3 regions of the Brevundimonas albigilva genome follow, and region 1 is predicted to be linked to each of the others. Evidence: riboswitches for the same ligand, from Rfam matches in the RefSeq annotation. Region 1 holds a riboswitch; each other region holds the start of a gene.

Region 1 (6,611 bases):
TCGGCCGACAACGAGGAGGCGGCGGTCGCGGGCCTGACCGCCGGCGGAAACGGCTTCGCCGTGCGGGTCGAGGCCGCCACGCGCAGCACCGACGACTACGAGATCCCGGACGGTGACGAGGACGTGCTGGACGGCTCGTTCAATAGCTCGTCCACCGGCACGCTGGGCCTGTCGTGGATCGGCTCGCGCGGCTACCTGGGCGCGGCCTTCACCGAACAGCGCAGCGAATATGGACTGCCGGGCCACAGTCATGAGTACGAGGACTGCCATCCGCACGGCTCCAGCCTGCACTGCGGCGGCCATGACCATGACGAGGACGACCATGACCACGATCACGACCATGACCACGAGCATGAACACGAACACGTGCCGACCGTCGACCTGGTGAGCCGACGCGTCGACGTACGCGGCGAGTTGCGCGATCCCTTCGCGGGCGTGGAGCGCATCCGTTTCCGCGGCGGCTACACCGACTACCAGCACGACGAGATCGACGACGGGACGGTCGCCACCACCTTCTCCAACACCGGCTACGACGCGCGCCTGGAGGTGCAGCACGCGCCCGTCGCCGGCTTGCGCGGCGTGATCGGCGGCCAGGTCTCGCGCAGCGACTTCGCCGCCGACGGCCTGGAATCGTTCGTCCAGCCCAGCGAGACCGAGACGGCCGCCGTGTTTCTGCTGGAGACCTACGATCTGGGCGACTGGAACCTGGAGGGCGCGCTCAGGCAGGAATGGCAGACCTCACGCGTTCCGGGCGGAACGCCGGCCAGCCGCTACCCGGAACGCGACTTCCAGCCCTTCTCCGCCTCGGTCGGCGCCAGCTGGCGTTTCGCGCCCGACTACGCCCTGTCCCTGTCGGTCGCCCGCTCCCAGCGGTCCCCGAACGTCCAGGAGCTCTACGCCCGGGGGGTGCACCTGGCGACCAACACCTATGAGATGGGATCGGCCGATCTGGACGAGGAAACGGTCGTCTCGGCCGAACTGGGGATCAAGAAGACGCGCGGCGACACCACCTTCGCCGCCAGCGCCTATCGCTACGCCTATGACGGCTACATCTACGCCGACACGCTGGACCAGTTCGAGGACTTCCGCCTGATCCAGTACACCCAGGCGGACGCGACCTTCACCGGCGTCGAGGGCGAAGCGACCCATCGCTTCGCGCCGGGCCTGTCGGCCACCGTGTTCGGCGACTACGTCCAGGCGGAGTTGGATGACGGCGGCGACCTGCCCCGCATCCCGGCGGCCCGCCTCGGCGCCCGCGGCGATCTTGTCCAGGGCCCCTGGTCCGGCTCGCTGGAATACATCCGCGTCTTCGAACAGGATCGGATCGCCGACTATGAGACGACGACGCCGGGCTACGACATGGTCAACGCCACGGCGGCCTACGACTTCGACCTGGGGCCGGTCGGCGCCCAGGTCTATGTGCGCGGAACCAACCTGCTGGACGAACGGGCGCTGAACCACGCCTCCTTCATCAGCACCCTGGCGCCGCTGCGCGGCCGCAACTTCGTCCTGGGCCTGCGCGCGCGGTTCTGAGGCGCAAGGCGGAGGCGACAGGATCGCCTCCGCCGACCGCCCGGACGCCCTGCGTTCAGGACGCCTGAGGCGACGACGTCACCGCGGCGGCGCTCGCTCGTCGGAGCGGCGTGATCGTGTGGAAATCGCTGGAATGGAAGATCAGCGGCAGCACGCCGTCGGCGGCGGCGGACCGGTGGAGCCGAAGGAGGACGATGTCGTGGTCGCCCGCCTCGATCTCCTTGTCGATCGAGCATTCCAGCCAGGCCGTCGCGCTCGCCAGAAACAGGGCGCCGCTGGCCCCCGCCTCATAATCCAGGCCTGAGAACCGCTGCTCTCCGCGCTGCGCCAGTTGGCGCGCCGCCACGGCGTGGCTGTCGCCGAGAAAGGAAATGCCGAGGCGTTCGCGCGTACGCAGTCGCCGCCAGGTCCAGGAGCCGTGCTTGACGCACACCGACACCAGGGGCGGATCGAGCGAGACCGCGACGAAGGCGCTGGCGGTCATGCCGAGCGGTTGATCGTCATCCATGGCGCACAGGGCGGTGACGCCGGTCGGGAACCGCCCGAACAGCCGACGCAGATCGGTCTGTTCGGTGATGTCGCTGAGGGGGGTCATGTGCGGGACCTCGTTGCGCGCCGCGTCATGCGGGCGCCGTGACCGGCCGGACCGCCTCTTCCGGCCGCCGGCTGTAACGCCGGGCCAGGGCGGCGCAGACCATCAGCTGCATCTGGTGGAACAGCATCAGCGGCAGGACGATCAGGCCCACCGTGGCGGCCGGAAAGATGATGTTGGCCATCGGCAGGCCGCTGGCCATGCTCTTCTTCGAACCGCAGAAGACGATGGCGATCTCGTCCTCGACGCTGAAGCGCAGAAGGCGGCTGGCCGCGGTCGTGAAGACCAGGACGATCGCCAGCATCAGGAGGTCCAGAACGACCACCAGCGCCAGGCTTTGCGGCGTGACCTGGCTCCAGATCCCGGCCACCACCCCGGCGCTGAAGGCCGAATAGACCACCAGCAGGATCGACCCGCGATCCACCAGCATCGTCAGCGTCCTCTGCCGGGTGAACCAGTCGCCGACGATCGGCCTGGCGACCTGACCCAGCACGAACGGCAGCAGGATCTGCAAGGCGATGTCGCGAACGGCGTCCAGCGACAGGCCGCCGGACTGGGCGCTGAGGAACATCGTGGCCAGCACCGGCGTGATCACCACCCCGGCCAGATTGGACACCGATGCGCAGCAGATCGCGGCCGGGACGTTGCCGCGCGCGATCGAGGTGAAGGCGATCGAGGACTGCACCGTCGAGGGCAACAGACACAGGAACAGCAGGCCGGTGACCAGGCCGTCGTCCAGATGACCGCGCGTCAGGGCGACGATCCCCAGCCCGATCACGGGGAAGACGACGAAGGTCGTGGCGAAGACCAGGCCTTGCAGCCGCCAGTGGGTGATCCCCGCCCAGATCGCCGCCGGCGAAATCTTCGCGCCATAGATGAAGAACAGGATCGCGATGGCGGCGTGCACCACCACGTCCAGCACGTCCTTGCCGGCGCCGCGCGCGGGCAGCACCGCCGCCAAGACCACCATGGCCATGATGGCGAGGATATACGGGTCCAGCCGCAGCCGGTTCAGCAACGCGGTCATGCCGATCAGGCCGCCTGTTCTTTCCGCAGGATTTCGGCGCCCGCGCCCAGGGCCTTCAGCTTGCCGTTGGCGACCCGGCGCGACAGGGGTGTCATGCCGCAGTTGGTCGATGGATAGAGCTTGTCCGCGTCGACGAACTGGAGCGCCTTCCTCAGGGTGTCGGCGACCTCCTCGGGCGTTTCGACGATGTCCGAGGCCACGTCGATGGCGCCGACCATGACCTTCTTGCCCCGGATAAGTTCGATCAGGTCCATCGGCACGTTCGAGTGGTGGCATTCCAGCGAGACGATATCGATGCTCGATTTCTGCAGGTTGGGGAAGGTCTCCTCATACTGGCGCCATTCGGAGCCGAGGGTCTTCTTCCAGTCGGTGTTGGCCTTGATGCCGTAGCCGTAGCAGATGTGGACGGCGGTTTCGCATTTAAGACCCTCGGCCGCCCGCTCCAGCGCAGCGATCCCCCAGTCGTTGGCCTCTTCGAAGAAGACGTTGAAGGCCGGCTCGTCGAACTGGACGATGTCGACCCCCGCGGCCTCCAGCTCCCGCGCCTCTTCGTTCAGGATCCTGGCGAACTCCCAGGCCAGCTTCTCGCGGCTCTGGTAGTGGGCGTCATAGAGGGTGTCGATCATCGTCATCGGCCCCGGCAGGGTCCATTTGATCGGCTGGTCGGTCTGGGCCCGCAGGAACCTGGCGTCCTCGACGAAGACCGGCTTGGAGCGCGATACGGCGCCGACCACCGTCGGCACGCTGGCGTCGTAGCGATTGCGGATGCGCACCGTCTCGCGCTTCTCGAAATCCACGCCGTCCAGGTGCTCGATGAAGGTCGTCACGAAATGCTGGCGGGTCTGTTCGCCGTCGCCGACGATGTCGATGCCCGCCTTCTGTTGATCGTCGACCGCCAGACGCAGGGCGTCCTGCTTGCCGGCGACCAGATCCTCGCCTTCCAGCTTCCAGGGCGACCAGAGCACCTCCGGCGTCGCGATCCAGGAGGGCTTGGGCAGGCTGCCGGCGGTCGAGGTGGGAAAGAGTTTGGTCATGCGTCGGGCTCGTGAATTCGGGACGGATCAGGCGGCGAAGTCGGCGGACCACTGGTCCAGGACGGCCCGGTGGGGCTTGATGAAGCGCTCCTCGACGAACCGGCCCTGTTCGACGGCCAGCCGGCTGCGCTCCTCCCGGTCATAGACGATCCGGGTCAAGGAATAGTCCTGGGCCTTCAGGCTGGGTTGATATTGCTCGGTCGCCGGGGAGTTGGCGTTGTAGATCTCGGGCCGATAGATCTTCTGGAAGGTCTCCATCGTGGCGATGGTGCTGACCAGCTCCAGATCGGTGTAATCGCCCGTCAGGTCGCCGATGTGATAGAAGGCGAACGGCGCCACGCTGCCCTTGGGCATGAAATAGCGGACCTTCATCCCCATCTTCGCGAAATACTGATCGGTCGGCGAGAACGCGTCGTTCTCATATTCCATACCCAGCACGGGGTGCTCGGCGCCGGTCCGGTGATAGGTCTTGTTGCTCGACACGCTCAGGCAGATGACCGGCGGCTTGCCGAAATTGTCCCGATAGGCGGCCGACTTCAGGAAATGCTTGAACAGCTTGCCGTGCAGGTCGCCGAAGTCGGCCGGCGCGAAGGCGCCGGGATTGGCCTTCATGTGCGCCGGCAGCACCACGCTGAAGTCGTAGTCGCGGACGTAGGAGGAGAAGTTGTTGCCGACGATCCCGTCGATGCGCGCGCCGGTCTGTCGATCGACGATGGTCGTCTGAAGGATTTCGATCAGCGGGAAGCTGTCTGTCCCCTCGCCCGGGGCGACGCTCATCTCGACGGAGACGATCTGCAGTTCGACCGCATAGCGATCCCCCTTCGGATTGTCCTGAGCCGCCAGCGAGTTGAAGCGGTTGTCGATCATCCTGAGGGTGTTGCGCAGGTTCTCCTGACGGCTCTCGCCCCGGGCCAGATTGGCGAAGTTGGTCGTGATCCGCGTGTTTTCGGCAGGAACGTAGTTCTCGTCCAGCGCGGTGCGCTTGAGGGTGAAGGTGAAGTCGCTGCTCGCCATGCTCTTTGCCGTTGATGCTGTGGCGAGACAGCAGGCAGGAACGCGCGACCGCTCGCACGCGGGATCGTCCCGTGCCGGCGCTCATGCGGCCTGACCGACACCCCGCCGGAGGACGTTATCTGTCGGGGCAGGTCTCCTGGCTCGCGGGTCACGGCTTCCGGTCCGGCCTTCCCAACGCCCGGGGGCGTCAGTGACACGAGATGGACCTTCGGCTCGCCGCTCACAGTTGCGGGGGCAGCGCCGGAATCAACGCAGCAAGCGTTCCACCGGCTTCCCTCTTAGCTCCGCCCAGCCCGAAAGCCGCGCGCAGAACCTCGACGCCGCTACCCTGCCACAGGCGCCGGCGAAGTCAAGAATGATATAAGGATATCCTTATATGTTTATTTCCCATAGGCGACCCTGGCCGCCGCGTCGGCCTCACGTCAGGACGCCGCGTGCTGATCGGCGTGAAGACGCACCTGACCTGCCGGATCGCGGAAATGCACCTTCCCTGCAGGCCTGCAACAAGGTGGCCAAGGACGTTTCGTGCGCCGGGCTATCGCGTTTTCTCCGGCACGGAATCCAGACAAGTAAAACCCCCGCGGCGGCTGCCGGCGGGGGTTCTGATATTCGGCTCACTTTGGAAAGTGAGGTGACATTGGGTGCGGGAGCAGGATTTGAACCTGCGACCTTCAGGTTATGAGCCTGACGAGCTACCGGGCTGCTCCATCCCGCGGCGAACGGTAGGATCGTGAGGAAGAACGGTTCGAGCCTGGCCTCAAGTCGCGCGAAGCGCGGTAGGCCAAGGATAATCGCTTCATTCGGCTGTCCGCCTGGTAGACCCGGCGGCGACCTACTCTCCCGCGCCTTAAGACGAAGTACCATTGGCTCTGGAGGGCTTAACGACCGAGTTCGGAATGGGATCGGGTGGGGAACCTCCGACATAGCCACCAGGTCAACGAGGCGGACAGCGGAATGAAGAGAAGACATTGTCTGAGATTGCTTCGGTCAAGGAAGCAATCATCGAATGAGTTTTGCTGAGAAACGATCAAACCGATCGGATTATTAGTACCAGTAAGCTACACGCGTCGCCGCGCTTCCACACCTGGCCTATCAACGTGGTAGTCTTCCACGATCCTCAGCGAAGCCTTGTTTTGAGGTTAGTTTCCCGCTTAGATGCTTTCAGCGGTTATCTATTCCATACTTAGCTACCCTGCTGCGCAGCTGGCGCCACGACAGGTCCACCAGAGGTATGTCCATCCCGGTCCTCTCGTACTAGGGACAGATCCTCTCAAGCTTCGAACACCCACGGCAGATAGGGACCAAACTGTCTCACGACGTTCTGAACCCAGCTCACGTACCACTTTAAATGGCGAACAGCCATACCCTTGGGACCTGCTCCAGCCCCAGGATGTGATGAGCCGACATCGAG
Region 2 (6,611 bases), 530 kb from region 1:
TTCGTAATAGCCGCGGGCCTGCTCGCGCACCTCGTCGCTCTTGGCGCGCAGGCGGGTTTCGGCCTCGGAGGCCTTTTCGCGCAGGCGCTGCGTTTCCTCGCGCGCGCCCGCCTTCAGATCCTCCTTGAGGGTCTTCAGGTCGTTCTTGATGTCTTCTCGAGCCTTGGTCGTGGCCATGATGCGCGCTCCATTCGCAAGCTTTGCATTAGAATAGGGAACCCCGATAGCCAACGCCACCGCGTGGTCAAGGTTCCCGCGCCGCAGCATGGCGACGGGCTCGCCAGTCGCGACGCGGCGATCTAGAAGACGGCATGACCCAATGGCTGTTTCCGCCCCGCCCGATCCCGTCCCTGCCGATCGTCGGCGACGACCGCCGCCTGCCGGTGCGGCGCATCCTGTGCGTCGGCCAGAACTATGCGGCCCATGCGCGCGAGATGGGGTCCGACCCGGACAAGCAGACGCCGTTCTTCTTTTCCAAGCCGGGCGACGCCCTGGTGACGGACGGGGCCAACCCGGCCTATCCCTCGGCGACCGACAACCTTCATTACGAAGCGGAACTGGTCGCCGCCATCGGCGAGGGCGGACGGATCGTCGGCTGGGCGGTCGGCTGCGACCTTACCCGGCGCGATCTCCAGGCCGAGGCCAAGAAGGCGGGCCGCCCGTGGGACGCGGCCAAGGGCTTCGACCAGTCCGCGCCCTGCGGCGCCGTGACCCTGGGAGCGCTGCCCGATCCGGCGGGGCGCATCGAACTGAGCGTCAACGGGCAGGTGCGCCAGTCCAGCCGTCTGGACGACATGATCCTGAACCCCGACCGCATCGTCGAGGAGGCCGGCAAGCTGTGGGCGCTCCAGGCCGGCGACCTGATCTTCACCGGCACGCCGTCCGGCGTCGGGCCGGTCGTGCGCGGCGATACGGTCGTGGCGACCATTGACGGGCTGGAGACGCTGAAGTTCGAGATCGTCTGATGATCCTGCACGGCTATTGGCGCTCCGGCGCCAGCTACCGGGTCCGCATCGCCCTGAATCTGAAGGGCGTGGCCTATCGGCAGGCGGCGCACGATCTGCGGCAGGGCCGACAGAAGGCGCCGGATTATATGGCGCTGAACCCCCAGGGCATGGTCCCGGCGCTGGAGGTCGACGGGCGGGTGCTGATCCAGAGCCCCGCCATTCTGGAATGGCTGGAGGAAACCTGGCCCGAGCCGCCCCTGCTGCCGCGCGGCGCCGGCGATCGCGCGACGGTGCGGGCCATGAGCGCCCTGATCGGCTGCGACATCCATCCGCTGAACAATCTGCGTGTGCTGACCTCGCTGCGGCGCGACCTGGGGGCCGATCAGGCGACGGTCGACGCCTGGGCCGCGCGCTGGATCGCGCCGGGCTTTGACGCCCTGGAGGCGCTGGTGGCGCGCGACGGGGCGGGCTTCAGCTTCGGCGACGGGCCGACCCTGGCGGACTGCTACCTGATTCCGCAGCTCTATTCCGCCCGGCGCTTCAACATCGAGACCGCCGCCTGGCCCGCGCTGGAAGCGGTGGAGGCGCGCGCCCTGGCCCACCCGGCCTTCGCCGCCGCGCACCCGGACCGACAGCCGGACGCCGACGCCTGATCGTCCACCGATTTCGCCGACCGGCGGTGGATAAGTAAGGATTGGGCAAGGTCTCGCTCAGCGTCCCTTAAACATTGCGAGTCATTGTCCCGGGGTGACGCCATCCCCCGCCACCCCTTCGGCGCCCTCGCCCGTCCATCGCCTGGCCCTGGCCGTGGTGACCGAGCCCGAGCGCGCGCCCGGCGCCTTCATGGCCGCCCCCTCCGGCGCGCGCGAGGAGGCGATGCGCTTCCTGTTGCAGACCGGGGCCGACGCGGGCGTCAAACTGGTCGCGACCAAGCCGGAAGGCGACGCCGAGCGGCTGCTGGGCCAGGCCTGGCCCTTTCCCTCGCCCTTCCAGGTGACGGTGCGGACCGTGCCGCTGGCCGACGGCCTTGACCGGGTCGAGGCGCGCGCCCGCCGGTCGCTGGAACGCATGGGCCTGCCGCGCGGCGAGGCCCTGCTGGTGTCGAACGCCGCCGAACTGGCCGGGGCCGAGGGCCGCGCCCTGTGGGACCGGATGCAGGCGCTGAAGCAGCGCGGCCTGTTCCGCCGCATCGGCTTTTGCGCGACGATCGAGGACGGGCCGGCGCTGCTGGCGCGACGGCTGGAGCCCGACGTGGTCCAGATCGGATGCAGCCTGCTGGACCAGCGCGCGGCGCAGGACGGGGTGCTGGACGAACTGGCCGGCATGGGCGTCGACGTCCATCTGTCGTCGGTGTTCGCGAACGGCCTGCTGTTCGCCGGGGGCGAAGATCTGCCGCCAGAGATGGCCGGCCACGCCCAGGGCCTGTCGCGCACGCGTCGGCGCCTGGCCGAGATGCGCTGCGATCCCATGCAGGCGGCCCTGGGCTACGCCCTGTCGCTGAAGGGCGTGGCGATGGTGGTCGCCAGCGTGGCCTCGGCCGCCGAACTGCGCGCCATCCTGGCGGCGGCCCACGCGCCGTGCCCGAACCTGGACTGGGCGCGGCTGGCGCTGGATGCGCCGGCGGCCTTCACCGCCGACGCCCGGCTGCGGATCAGTAGCGCAGCCTGATCCCCAGATAGCCGGTTCGGCCCGGCTCTCCGTAACCCAGCACCTGCTGATAGCGCTCGTCCGCCAGGTTCTCGACCCGCGCCGTCAGCACGACGTTGTCGGTCAGGGCGTAGGCCGCGTTCAGGTTCGCCGTGACGAAGCCGTCGCGCACGCCGCCCGAGTCGTCCATATCGCCCTCGGCGCGCACGGTCAGGGCGCCGGACAGCCGGTCCCCGCTCCAGCCCAGCGTCGCCGAACCGGCGTGTTCCGGCACGCGCAGCAGGCGGGCGTCGGTCGTCCCGTCGCGGGCGTCGGTCCAGGCGTAGGCCAGGGTCAGGTCGAAGCCGCCGCCCAGGGCCGCGCGGCCCTCGGCCTCGACGCCGTCCGTCTCGGTCTTGGCGATGTTGATGTAGCGGCCGTCGCGCCAGGCGATCTCGTCGTCGACGTTCAGCCGATAGGCGGTGACGCGGCCGTCCAGGCGGCCGTCGGCCGAGGCCCAGCCCAGCGCGACCTCGACGCTGTCGGCCGTCTCGGCGGTCAGTTCGGGCCAGGGCAGGGGGGCGTAGCAGTAGTCGCACACCGCCTGGCTGACGGTCGGGGCCTTGAAGCCGGTGCCGTAGGCCGCCGACAGGGTGAAGCCGCCGGCCAGGTCGTAGGCCGCCGAGAGGCGCCCGGTGGTCTCGGCGCCGAAGTCGTCGGTGTCGTCGTAGCGCAGGCCGCCGGTCAGGTTCAGCGGGCCGGCGTCGTACTGGGCCACGCCGAAGACCGAGGTGGTCGCCAGGTCGCGCGCCTCGCCCGACGACAGGGCGCCTGAGGCTTCCTCGCGCTCGGCGCCGAAGGCGTAGGCCACGCCCGAGGTTTCGCCGTCCGCCTGCCAGCGATAGACCTGGCGGTCGCCGCTGAAGGTCGAGCCGAAGCCGCCGCTGTAGGAGGTGCGGTCGATGTCGGACGCCGAGACGCTGAACTGGTGCGACAGGCCCAGGGCCCGGGCGCTCAGCCGGGCGACGCCGGACCATTGCTCGCTGTCCTGCACGTCGTCGGTGTCGCCCAGGGCGTAGGTGGGGGCCGGATAGCCGTCGATGTCGACATGGGCCTTGGCCCAGCGGATCGAGCCGTCGACCGACACCGTGTCGGAGAAGGCGTAGCGCGCCTTGCCGCCGGCGGTGGTGCTGCGCAGGCCGTCGCGCTCGCTGTTCCCGTCGGCTTCGTCGGCCGCGCTGACGCCGTCCGTCTCGAACTGCGAGACATAGGCGCTGACGGCGTAGGCGTCGTTGGCGGTCCCGACCGACAGGCGGCCGCGCGCGGTGGCCAGGCTGCCGGCCTCCAGTTCGGCGCGCAGTCCGTCCACCTCGCGGGTGGTGAAGGCGATCACGCCGCCGATGGCGTCGGATCCCCACAGCGACGACTGCGGGCCGCTGAGCACCTCGATCCGGTCGATGTCGGCCAGCTCGAAGGCGCCGAAGTCATAGGCGCCGTTGATGTCGGCCGGGTCGTTGACGGGCGCGCCGTCGACCAGAACCAGGGTCTTGCCCGGATTGGCGCCGCGCATCCGCACCTGGGCGACGCCGCCGAAGGCGCCGGTGCGCGTGACCGACAGGCCCGGCACGTCGGCCAGGATGTCGGCGGCGAAGACCGCGCCGCGCTGTTCGATGGTCTCGGCGTCGATGACGCGTGCGCCGGGCGTGTCGGCGGCGACGGCGGGCAGGCGGGTGGCGGTGACGATCACCTCCTCCAGCTGGTCTGCCGGTTGCGCCCAGGCGGGCGCGGCGGCGAAGGCGGCGGCCGCGACGGCGGCCGTGGAAAGAAGCATGGAACGCGTCATGGCGGTTCCCCCGTATCGGCGCCGCGATTGCGTGCGGGGCGCCTGTGTGCGAGCCGATCCGCCCGGCCGGAGGGTCGGGCGGCGCAAGATCGGGTCGCTGCGACGGAAGTCCCCGCGCCCCTGTCTGGTCCCGGACAGCGGACGAGCGACGTCGGCGGCCAGGTCTCCTGGCTTGCGGGTCTCCACGTCGCGTCCTCGCCTTCCCAGTTTCCCAGTGGCGCCGGGGCGGACCCCGGACGGACGACACGCTCGCCGCCTACAGTTGCGGGCACAGCCGCGGTGTTCGACCGCGTTCCCTAAACCGCCTGACGCGGCCTATCGCAGGGCCAAGATGCCTGTGCAAGAGCGGCGGATCGGGCTTGAGACGACCGTTGCGATCCGTCACCCTGACGCCACATGAACGCGCCCGCCTTCCCGCCCTCCGGTCCCCCGTCCGACATCGCCGCCTCGCTGGAGGGCGCGACGCCATTCATGGCGCAGTATCTGACGGCCAAGGCGAGCCAACCGGACGCCATCCTGTTCTTTCGCATGGGCGACTTCTACGAGCTGTTCTTCACGGACGCCGAGGTCGCGGCGGCGGCCCTGGGCATCACCCTGACCAAGCGGGGCAAGCACCAGGGCGAGGACATTCCGATGGCCGGGGTGCCGGTCCATGCGATGGACGGCTATCTGGCCCGGCTGATCCGCCTGGGGCACAAGGTCGCCATCTGCGAGCAGCTGGAAGACCCCGCCGAGGCCAAGAAGCGCGGATCCAAGGCCGTGGTCCAGCGCGGCGTGGTGCGGGTGGTGACGCCGGGCACCCTGACCGAGGATTCGCTGCTGGACGCGCGCGGCGCCAACCGTCTGGCGGCGGCGGCCGTGAGGCGCGGTCGGGCGGCCGTGGCGGTGGTGGAGCTGTCGTCCGGGGCGGTGGACTGCGTCGCCTGCGCGCCCGACGACCTGGCCGCGGCCCTGGCCGCCTTCCGCCCGTCCGAGGTGCTGGTCACCGACCGGATGTTCTCGGACGAGGCGACGCGCGACGCGCTGAACGGTTCCGGCGGCGTGGTCCAGGCCCTGGCGGCCGCCATCGCCGAGCCGCAGGCGGCGCGCACGCGGGTCGAGCGGCTTTACGGCGTCGCGGCCCTGGACGGTTTCGGCGCCTTCGAGGAGGCCGAGGTTTCCGCCCTGGGCCTGATCGCCGCCTATCTGGAGACGACCCAGGCGGGCAAGGTTCCGGCCCTGTCGCCGCCGCGCCGGTCCGGCGAAAGCGGCTTCCTGGCCATCGACCCGGCCACCCGCGCCAGCCTTGAGATCGACCGCACCCAGAGGGGCGAGCGCGAGGGATCGCTGCTGGCCTGCATCGACCGCACCGTCACCTCGGGCGGGGCGCGGGCGCTGGCCGAGCGGATCGCCCGGCCGCTGCGCGATCCGCTGGCGATCAACGAACAGCTGGACGCGGTCGAGTGGCTGCTGGAACGACGCACCCTGCGCCGCGATCTGCGGGAAGGGCTGAAGGCGTCGTCGGACATCGCCCGCGCGGTCGGGCGGCTGGCGTTGGGGCGCGGGGGGCCGCGCGATCTGGCCGCCGTGCGCGCCGGCCTGACCATCGCCGAGGGCGTCGCCGGCCTGTTCATCGGACAGGTGGACCCCCTGACCGGACAGCCGCGCCGCATCGCCCTGGCGTTGGACCGGCTGACGCTGAGCCCGGACATATCGCGCCTGATGATCGACCTGGCCGAGGGGCTGGTCGAGGAGCCGCCTCACCTGGCGCGCGACGGCGGCTTCGTGCGGCCGGACTATCGGCCGGAGCTGGATGCGGCGCGGACCCTGCGCGACGACAGCCGCAAGGTGATCGCCGAGCTGGAGGCGCGCGCCGCCGCCGAGGCGGGCGTGGCCTTCAAGGTCAAGCACAACGCCGTGCTGGGCTATTTCCTGGAAACCAGCGCCAAGGCGGCGGAAGGCCTGCTGCGGGCCGGGCCGGACAGTCCCTTCATCCACCGTCAGACCCTGGCCAGCCAGGTGCGGTTCACCACCGTCGAACTGTCGGAACTGGACGCCCGGATCAGCCAGGCGGGCCACCGCGCCCTGGCCATCGAGGGCGAGACGTTCGAGGGCTGGCGGCGCGAGGCCGCGCGCCTGGCCCAGCCGCTGCAGGCCGTCGCCGAGGCCCTGGCCGAACTGGACGCCCACGCCGCCCTGGCCGAATGGGCCCAGGA
Region 3 (6,611 bases), 1.0 Mb from region 1:
CGGCCTTGCCCAGGTTCTGGTTCATGTGGTCGGGGTTCGAGACCGCGCCCACCGTGGCGATGCAGCCGTCCAGGACCATGCGCAGCTCGCCCGAGCCGAGACGGATCTGGGCGTAGCCCTGATCGCGGCCGACCAGCTGGGCGTAGGCGCCGGCCGAGCGGGCCAGTTGGGCGCCCTTGCCCGGCTTCATCTCGATGTTGTGGATGATCGTACCCACCGGCATCGAGCGCAGCGGCATGGCGTTGCCCGGCTTCACGTCGACCTTTTCGCCCGCCACGATCGTGTCGCCCGCCTTAAGGCGTTGCGGCGCGATGATGTAGGTCTTCTCGCCGTCCTCGTAGGTCACCAGCGCGATGAAGGCCGTGCGGTTCGGGTCGTATTCCAGACGCTCGACCGTGCCGACCGCGTCGAACTTGCGACGCTTGAAGTCGATCTTGCGGTACAGGGTCTTGGCGCCGCCGCCGCGGAAGCGAACGGCCACGCGACCGCCCTGCCCGCGACCGCCCGACTTGGTCAGGCCTTCGGTCAGCGACTTTTCCGGACGGCCCTTGTGGAGCTCGGACCGGTCGACCAGCACGAGGGCGCGGCGGCCCGGCGACGTCGGATTGTAGGTTTTCAAGGCCATCTGATCAGAGCCCCGTGGTGACGTCGATCGACTGGCCTTCGGCCAGCGTCACGATCGCTTTCTTGATGTCGACGCGACGACCGAGGATGCCCCGGAAGCGCTTGGTCTTGCCCTTTTGAACCAGGGTGTTGACCTTGACGACGTTGACCTTGAACAGGCTTTCGACCGCCGCGGCGATCTCGTCCTTGGACGCCGTGTCGGCGACGCGGAAGACGACCTTGTTCTGCTCGGACAGGATCGTGGCCTTCTCGGTGATCACCGGAGCCAGGATCGTGTCGTAGTGCTTGGCGGTAGGTTGAGCGGCCATTACGCGGCTTCCTTATCGCTGAAGCGGGCTTCGATCGCCTCGACGGCGGCCTTGGTCAGCACCAGCTTGTCGGCCCGCAGGATGTCATAGACGTTCAGGCCGGCGTTCGGCAGCACGTCGATGTGCGGGATGTTGCGGGCGGCAAGGCCGAAGTTGGCGTCGACTTCCGGACCCGCGATGATCAGGGCCTTGGTCCAGCCCAGCTTGCCGAACGTCTCGCGCAGGGCGGCCGTCTTGGCTTCCTTGACTGACAGGGCGTCGACCACGACCAGCTCGCCGGCCTTGACCTTCGAGGACAGGGCGTGACGCAGGGCCAGGGCGCGGACCTTCTTGGGCAGGTCGTAGCCGTGGTCGCGGACGACCGGGCCGAAGGCGCGCGAACCGCCGACGAACTGCGGCGCACGGCGCGAACCGTGACGAGCGCCGCCGGTGCCCTTCTGCTTGTACATCTTCTTGCCCGTACGAGAGTTCTCGTTGCGGGTCTGGACCTTGTGCGTGCCGGCGCGGCGCTTGGCCAGCTGCCAGTTGACGGTGCGGGCCAGCAGGTCGGCGCGGATGTCGGCGATGCCGAAGACGGCGTCCGACAGTTCCACGTCGCCGGCGGCCTTGCCGTCGAGCTTGATGACAGAGAGTTTCATTACGCTTCACCGCCTTCGGTCGCTTCGACGGCCGGCGCTTCTTCAGCGGGCGTCTCGGCGGGTTGAGCGGCCCCATTGGACTTGCCAGCCGACTTGACGGCGCCCGGGAACGGGGCGTCGGCCGGACGGGCCTTCTTGATGGCGTCGCGAACCTTGACGTAGGTGCCGTCGTGGCCCGGGACGGCGCCCTTGACCAGGATCAGGCCCCGCTCGGCGTCCACGCGGACGATGGTCAGGTTCTGGGTGGTGACGATTTCCGTGCCGTAGTGGCCGGCCATCTTCTTGCCGGGGAAGGTGCGGCCCGGGTCCTGACGGTTACCCGTCGAACCGTGCGAGCGGTGCGACACCGACACGCCGTGGGTGGCGCGCAAGCCCCCGAAGTTCCAGCGCTTCATGGCGCCGGAGAAACCCTTACCGATGGTCTCGCCCTGGATGTCGACCTTCTGGCCGACCAGGAAGTGGTCGGCCGACAGTTCGGAGCCCACGTCCAGCAGAGCGTCCGCGTCGACGCGGAACTCGGTGACATAGGCCTTGGGTTCGACCTCGGCCTTCGCGAAGACTTCGCGTTGGGCCTTGGCCGTGTTCTTGGCCTTCTTTACGCCAGCGCCCAGCTGGAGAGCGACGTATCCGTCACGCTCCTGGGTACGTTGGCCGACGACTTGGCAGCCGTCGAGCTGCAGCACAGTGACCGGAACGTGCGCGCCGTCATCGGCGAACACGCGGGTCATGCCCAGCTTCTTGGCGATCACGCCCGTGCGCATCGGATCCCGCCTCTTTCTTCTTTAGATCTTGATCTCGACGTCCACGCCGGCGGACAGGTCGAGCTTCATGAGCGCGTCCACGGTCTGCGGGGTGGGGTCGACGATGTCGAGCACGCGCTTGTGCGTGCGGATTTCAAACTGCTCGCGCGACTTCTTGTCGACGTGCGGCGAGCGGTTCACGGTGAACTTTTCGATCAGGGTCGGCAGCGGAATCGGACCGCGAACGGTCGCGCCGGTGCGCTTGGCGGTGTTGACGATCTCGCGCGTCGAAAAGTCGAGGACGCGGTGATCAAAGGCCTTGAGCCTGATGCGGATGCTTTGATCCATATCGGTGCTTACTTCCAATGCGGTCGGAGGACCGCGTCCCTGTGAACCATTTCAAAGACCGAAGGCCTTCGGGCACGAGGCCCTCAGGGTACGCAATCCGCAAAAACGATCGGCCCACGCAGTCGCCCGCGAAGGCCGTGAAGTCCCAAGAAGCTGCAAAGAACAGGTACTTAGGTCGTTCCTGCGAACCGCGTCTGCACCGAAGTGCACAGCCGGTCCAACAAGAGTGGCGGCTTATGCCTACCGATTCCGATTTCGTCAAGCGCCGAAAGCGAGGCCCCATCGGGAATTCTCAGGCCGCGATCGGCGTCGGTCGCCCGCCTTCGTCCACCGCCACCATGACGAACTCTGCGGCGGCCGCGCGGCGTCGTTCGCCGGTCCGCAGGTCCTCGCCCCACAGCTCCACCTCGACCGTGACCGAGGTGCGTCCGACCCGCGTCGGGCGCGAGGCCATCTCCACCATGTCGCCTTCTCTGATGGGACAGGTGAAGTCGATCCGATTAGTCGCGGCCATGACGATGACGCGGCGCGCGCGACGCGTGGCGCAGATGAAGGCCGCCTTGCCCATCAGCTTCAGGGCGTCCCCTCCGTAAAGCGTGCCGTAGTGATTGGTCCAGGCGGGAAAGACCATTTCGGCGGTCCTGAGCCACCCCCCGTCCTCGGCCGCGTCATGCCCCGCGAGGGGCGGCAGGTCGCCCTGCCCCGCCTCTCGCGGCGCCACCATGTTGAAGACGCCGCGCGTGCACAGCCGGCGCTCGCCGCTGACCGGCGCCTCGGCCCACAGTTCGACCTCCACGCCCATCGACGTGCGGCCCACGCGCGCCACCCGGCCGGTGGCCTCCGCCATCTCGCCGATCCGGGCGGGCGCGGCGAAGTCGATCCGCTCGCAGCCCGCCGTCACCGTCGGTCGGCGGGCGTGGCGCGCCGCGGCCAGGAAGGCGACCTTGTCCAGGTGCGCCAGTCCGACGCCTCCGAACAGGGTGCCGTGATGGTTGGCGTCTCCCGGGAACACCATGTCGATCAGGGTCACGCTCACGTCGTCGCGGCCCGGGCGGGTTCGGATGTTTGAAAGGCGGTCATTCTTCGAAGCCTGTGCTGATGGCGAGGCTTCAGGCAGGGACGCACGAACGCCGGCGCGGACGATCGATCCGGCGGCGCACAGGCGGCCTGACCGGACACCCCGCCGGAGGACGTTATCTGTCGGGGCAGGTCTCCTGGCTCGCGGGTCACGGCTTCCGGTCCGGCCTTCCCGGGGCGAACCCCAGTGACACGAGATGGACCTTCGGCTCGCCGCTCACAGTTGCGGGGGCAGCGCCGGCGTTGATGCACAAAGGCGTCGCACCGGCTTCCCTCTTAGCTCCACGCAGTCCGAAAGCCGCGCGCAGAACCTCGACGCGGCCATCACACATGATCGCCGGCCGCGGTCAAGCTCGGCCGCCAAGCAAGGACAATGCGCCGGATTGCCGGCCTTTAACCGTTTCGCCCGAATAACCCCGAAACGGGAACACCTCTTGGCCACAATGCGTGGCGGATCGACAACATCCGTGCACGAACAATGTAGCCGGCGCCGATTCAAGGCACAGCTTCGGCCGCGGCCTGATAGCAGCCGCCTCCCCGAGCTCCCACTCGGGTCAGACTTCCAAGGAAAAAACAATGAAGACGCTCTTTCTCGCCTCGGCCGCCGCGGCCGCCCTGTTCGCCGCTCCGGCCCTGGCTCAGGACGCCGTCGGTTCGGTCGGCCTGACCTATTCGAACCCGTCGGTCGAAATCGCGGGCGACGACTTCGACGCCGACGTCTGGACCGTGGACGGCACGGTCGCCATCCCGGCCAACAACTGGACCGTGACCTTCAACGGCGCCATCGACTACGCCAAGGCCTATGGCGAGGACGACACCACCGGCGCCGCCGCCGCCCACCTGACCACCCTGGTCGCCGGCGACGTTCGCGTCGGCGGCTTCGTGGCCGGCAACGGCATCGGCTCGGGCGACACCGTCTATACGGTCGGCGCCGAAGCCCAGAAGTATCTGGCCGGTTCGACCCTGACGGGCGTGGTCGCCTACACCTCGGCCGACGACCTGGACGCCGACATCTGGACCGTCGGCGGCGACGCCGCCTTCTACGTGATGCCGAACCTGCGCCTGAACGCCGGCGTCAGCTACAACAACGTGGACGCCCAGCTCGGCGACGTCGACGCCTGGACCTACGGCGTGGGCGGCGAATACGAGTTCACCGGCACGCCCTTCTCGGTCGCCGCCGGCTACACCCGCGCCGACATCGACTCGATCGACGTCGACACCTGGTCGCTGGGTCTGCGCTACAGCTTCGGCGGCGGCCTGCAGGCGCGCGATCGCGCCGGCGCCGGCCTGAACGTCTCGTCGATCGCGAGCGTCCTGGGCGGCCTGTAAGCCTCGGCTTCGCCAAGACCTGAAATGTCACGGCCCCGGCGGAGCGATCCGCCGGGGTTTTCCTTTGCCCGCTTCGCGCCGCGCATGAAAAAGGCCCCCGGGGTTCCACGACCGGGGGCCTTTCCTCTCGCGGCGGAGAGACTCGGGTTCTAGCGCCCGATGTTCACGGTTCCCGACCCCACCACCGTTCGGGACACCTGTCCGGTGGCGGCGCCGACGCTGACGTCGCCCGATCCGGCGATGGCCACGCTCAGGTCGCGCGTGGTCCCGCCGAAGCGCACGTCGCCCGAGCCGCCGATGGCCACTGAAAGATCGCTCATCCGGCCCTCGCGGACGGTCACGTCGCCCGAGCCGCCGATGGAGATGTCGCCGGCGCCGTCGGCTCGCGCCACCAGCACGCTGCCGGACCCGCCCACGGCGGCGTCCAGGTCGCCCGTCGCCCCGGCCAAGATCGAGCCCGAGCCGCCGACCTTGGCGTCCAGCGACCGAGAGGTTCCCGCCCGGATCGAACCGGATCCCCCGACGCTCAGCGCCACCGCGCCGTCGGTGTTGGCCACGGTCCAGTCGCCGCACCCGCCGCTGCCCAGTTCGACCGAGCGCGCGCCGCGTCCGACCGCGCCGTAGACGGCGCCGCCGGCGCTGACGTCGACGTCGCGCGGGGTCCGCAGGACGATCAGCGGCGCGTCTTCCAGCCGGATGCGGCCCAGATCGCGCACCTCGACCACCGCGCCCTCGCCCGGCTGGCGCGCGCTGGACGGGCCGTTGTCGCAGCGGCGCACGCCGTCGTTCGAGCCGAACACGCCGCCCCGCCGCAATCCGCCGTCGATCCTGACGTCGCGTCCGCGGCGCTGGACCTCGATGCGAGGCAGGCGAGAGGCGCCTTGGGTGACTTCGACCCCGACGTCTTCGCGATCCTCGACGATGACGACGACGCGGGCGACCGCGTTGCGGATTTCGACCTCGGCGGCGGTCGCCGGCGCGGCCGCGCAGGCGGCGACGACGGCGGACGCGGCGGCGGCGAACAGTGCGGATTTCATGACGGCTTTCCCTTCCCTGATGTGAGGAAAAGGTGCGTCACCCCGCCGGCCCTGTCATTTTAACTCGAGGTCATGAACTCGAATTAACGCGCGTCTATCGGCCCAGCGCCCCTGCGCCGTCCGCCGCGCCGACCTCCGGCTCGAAGTCGCGCTCGAAGTGCGCGATCCGGCTTTTCAGCGCCCCCGCCCGCTTCAGGGCCAGAGAGGCCGCCCACCGCGCGGCCAGTTCCGGCGTGGCCATGCCGTCGGTGAAACGCGGGGCGCCGCCCCGGCTGCGGATGACCGCATTGGTGAACAGCGCCCCGTTTCGGAACCGCGACGGCCAGGTCTGGAAATCCATCGACAGACTGACGCAGAAGCGGTCCAGGTTCTCGACGCGGTGCGGCGCATAGAGCGGCCAGGTCAGCGCCCGTCCCGGCTCCAGATCCATCACCTGGGCGTCGCGCTCGAACGCCAGATCGTAGGGAAGCTCCTCGGTCGTCTGGCGCGCGACCACCTGCTCCATGTTGC

The links. A riboswitch is a leader RNA that binds a small molecule or an ion and turns the genes downstream of it on or off. The one in region 1 is predicted to bind cobalamin.
Region 2: linked by a shared signal. The riboswitch ahead of M8231_RS00560 (TonB-dependent receptor plug domain-containing protein) and the one ahead of M8231_RS03110 (DUF1852 domain-containing protein) in region 1 are both predicted to bind cobalamin.
Region 3: linked by a shared signal. The riboswitch ahead of M8231_RS08185 (acyl-CoA thioesterase) and the one ahead of M8231_RS03110 (DUF1852 domain-containing protein) in region 1 are both predicted to bind cobalamin.

Annotation. Positions count from the first base shown of each region.
Region 1 is NZ_CP097649.1:620,105-626,715, reverse strand. It holds gene M8231_RS03130 (TonB-dependent receptor domain-containing protein) at 1-1,533, shown strand, start outside; gene M8231_RS03125 (flavin reductase family protein) at 1,589-2,128, opposite strand; gene M8231_RS03120 (bile acid:sodium symporter family protein) at 2,154-3,152, opposite strand; gene M8231_RS03115 (methionine synthase) at 3,158-4,186, opposite strand; gene M8231_RS03110 (DUF1852 domain-containing protein) at 4,214-5,200, opposite strand; cobalamin riboswitch at 5,310-5,532, opposite strand; tRNA gene M8231_RS03105 (tRNA-Met) at 5,839-5,915, opposite strand; rRNA gene rrf (5S ribosomal RNA) at 6,020-6,134, opposite strand; rRNA gene M8231_RS03095 (23S ribosomal RNA) at 6,224-6,611, opposite strand, start outside.
Region 2 is NZ_CP097649.1:94,380-100,990, forward strand. It holds gene M8231_RS00540 (ElaB/YgaM/YqjD family protein) at 1-177, opposite strand, end outside; gene M8231_RS00545 (fumarylacetoacetate hydrolase family protein) at 312-965, shown strand; gene maiA (maleylacetoacetate isomerase) at 965-1,600, shown strand; gene M8231_RS00555 (aldo/keto reductase) at 1,695-2,615, shown strand; gene M8231_RS00560 (TonB-dependent receptor plug domain-containing protein) at 2,599-4,404, opposite strand; cobalamin riboswitch at 4,577-4,714, opposite strand; gene mutS (DNA mismatch repair protein MutS) at 4,813-6,611, shown strand, end outside.
Region 3 is NZ_CP097649.1:1,632,077-1,638,687, forward strand. It holds gene rplB (50S ribosomal protein L2) at 1-625, opposite strand, end outside; gene M8231_RS08165 (50S ribosomal protein L23) at 630-932, opposite strand; gene rplD (50S ribosomal protein L4) at 932-1,570, opposite strand; gene rplC (50S ribosomal protein L3) at 1,570-2,331, opposite strand; gene rpsJ (30S ribosomal protein S10) at 2,353-2,658, opposite strand; gene M8231_RS08185 (acyl-CoA thioesterase) at 2,951-3,688, opposite strand; cobalamin riboswitch at 3,846-4,065, opposite strand; gene M8231_RS08190 (porin) at 4,312-5,064, shown strand; gene M8231_RS08195 (GIN domain-containing protein) at 5,214-6,101, opposite strand; gene M8231_RS08200 (cupin-like domain-containing protein) at 6,196-6,611, opposite strand, start outside.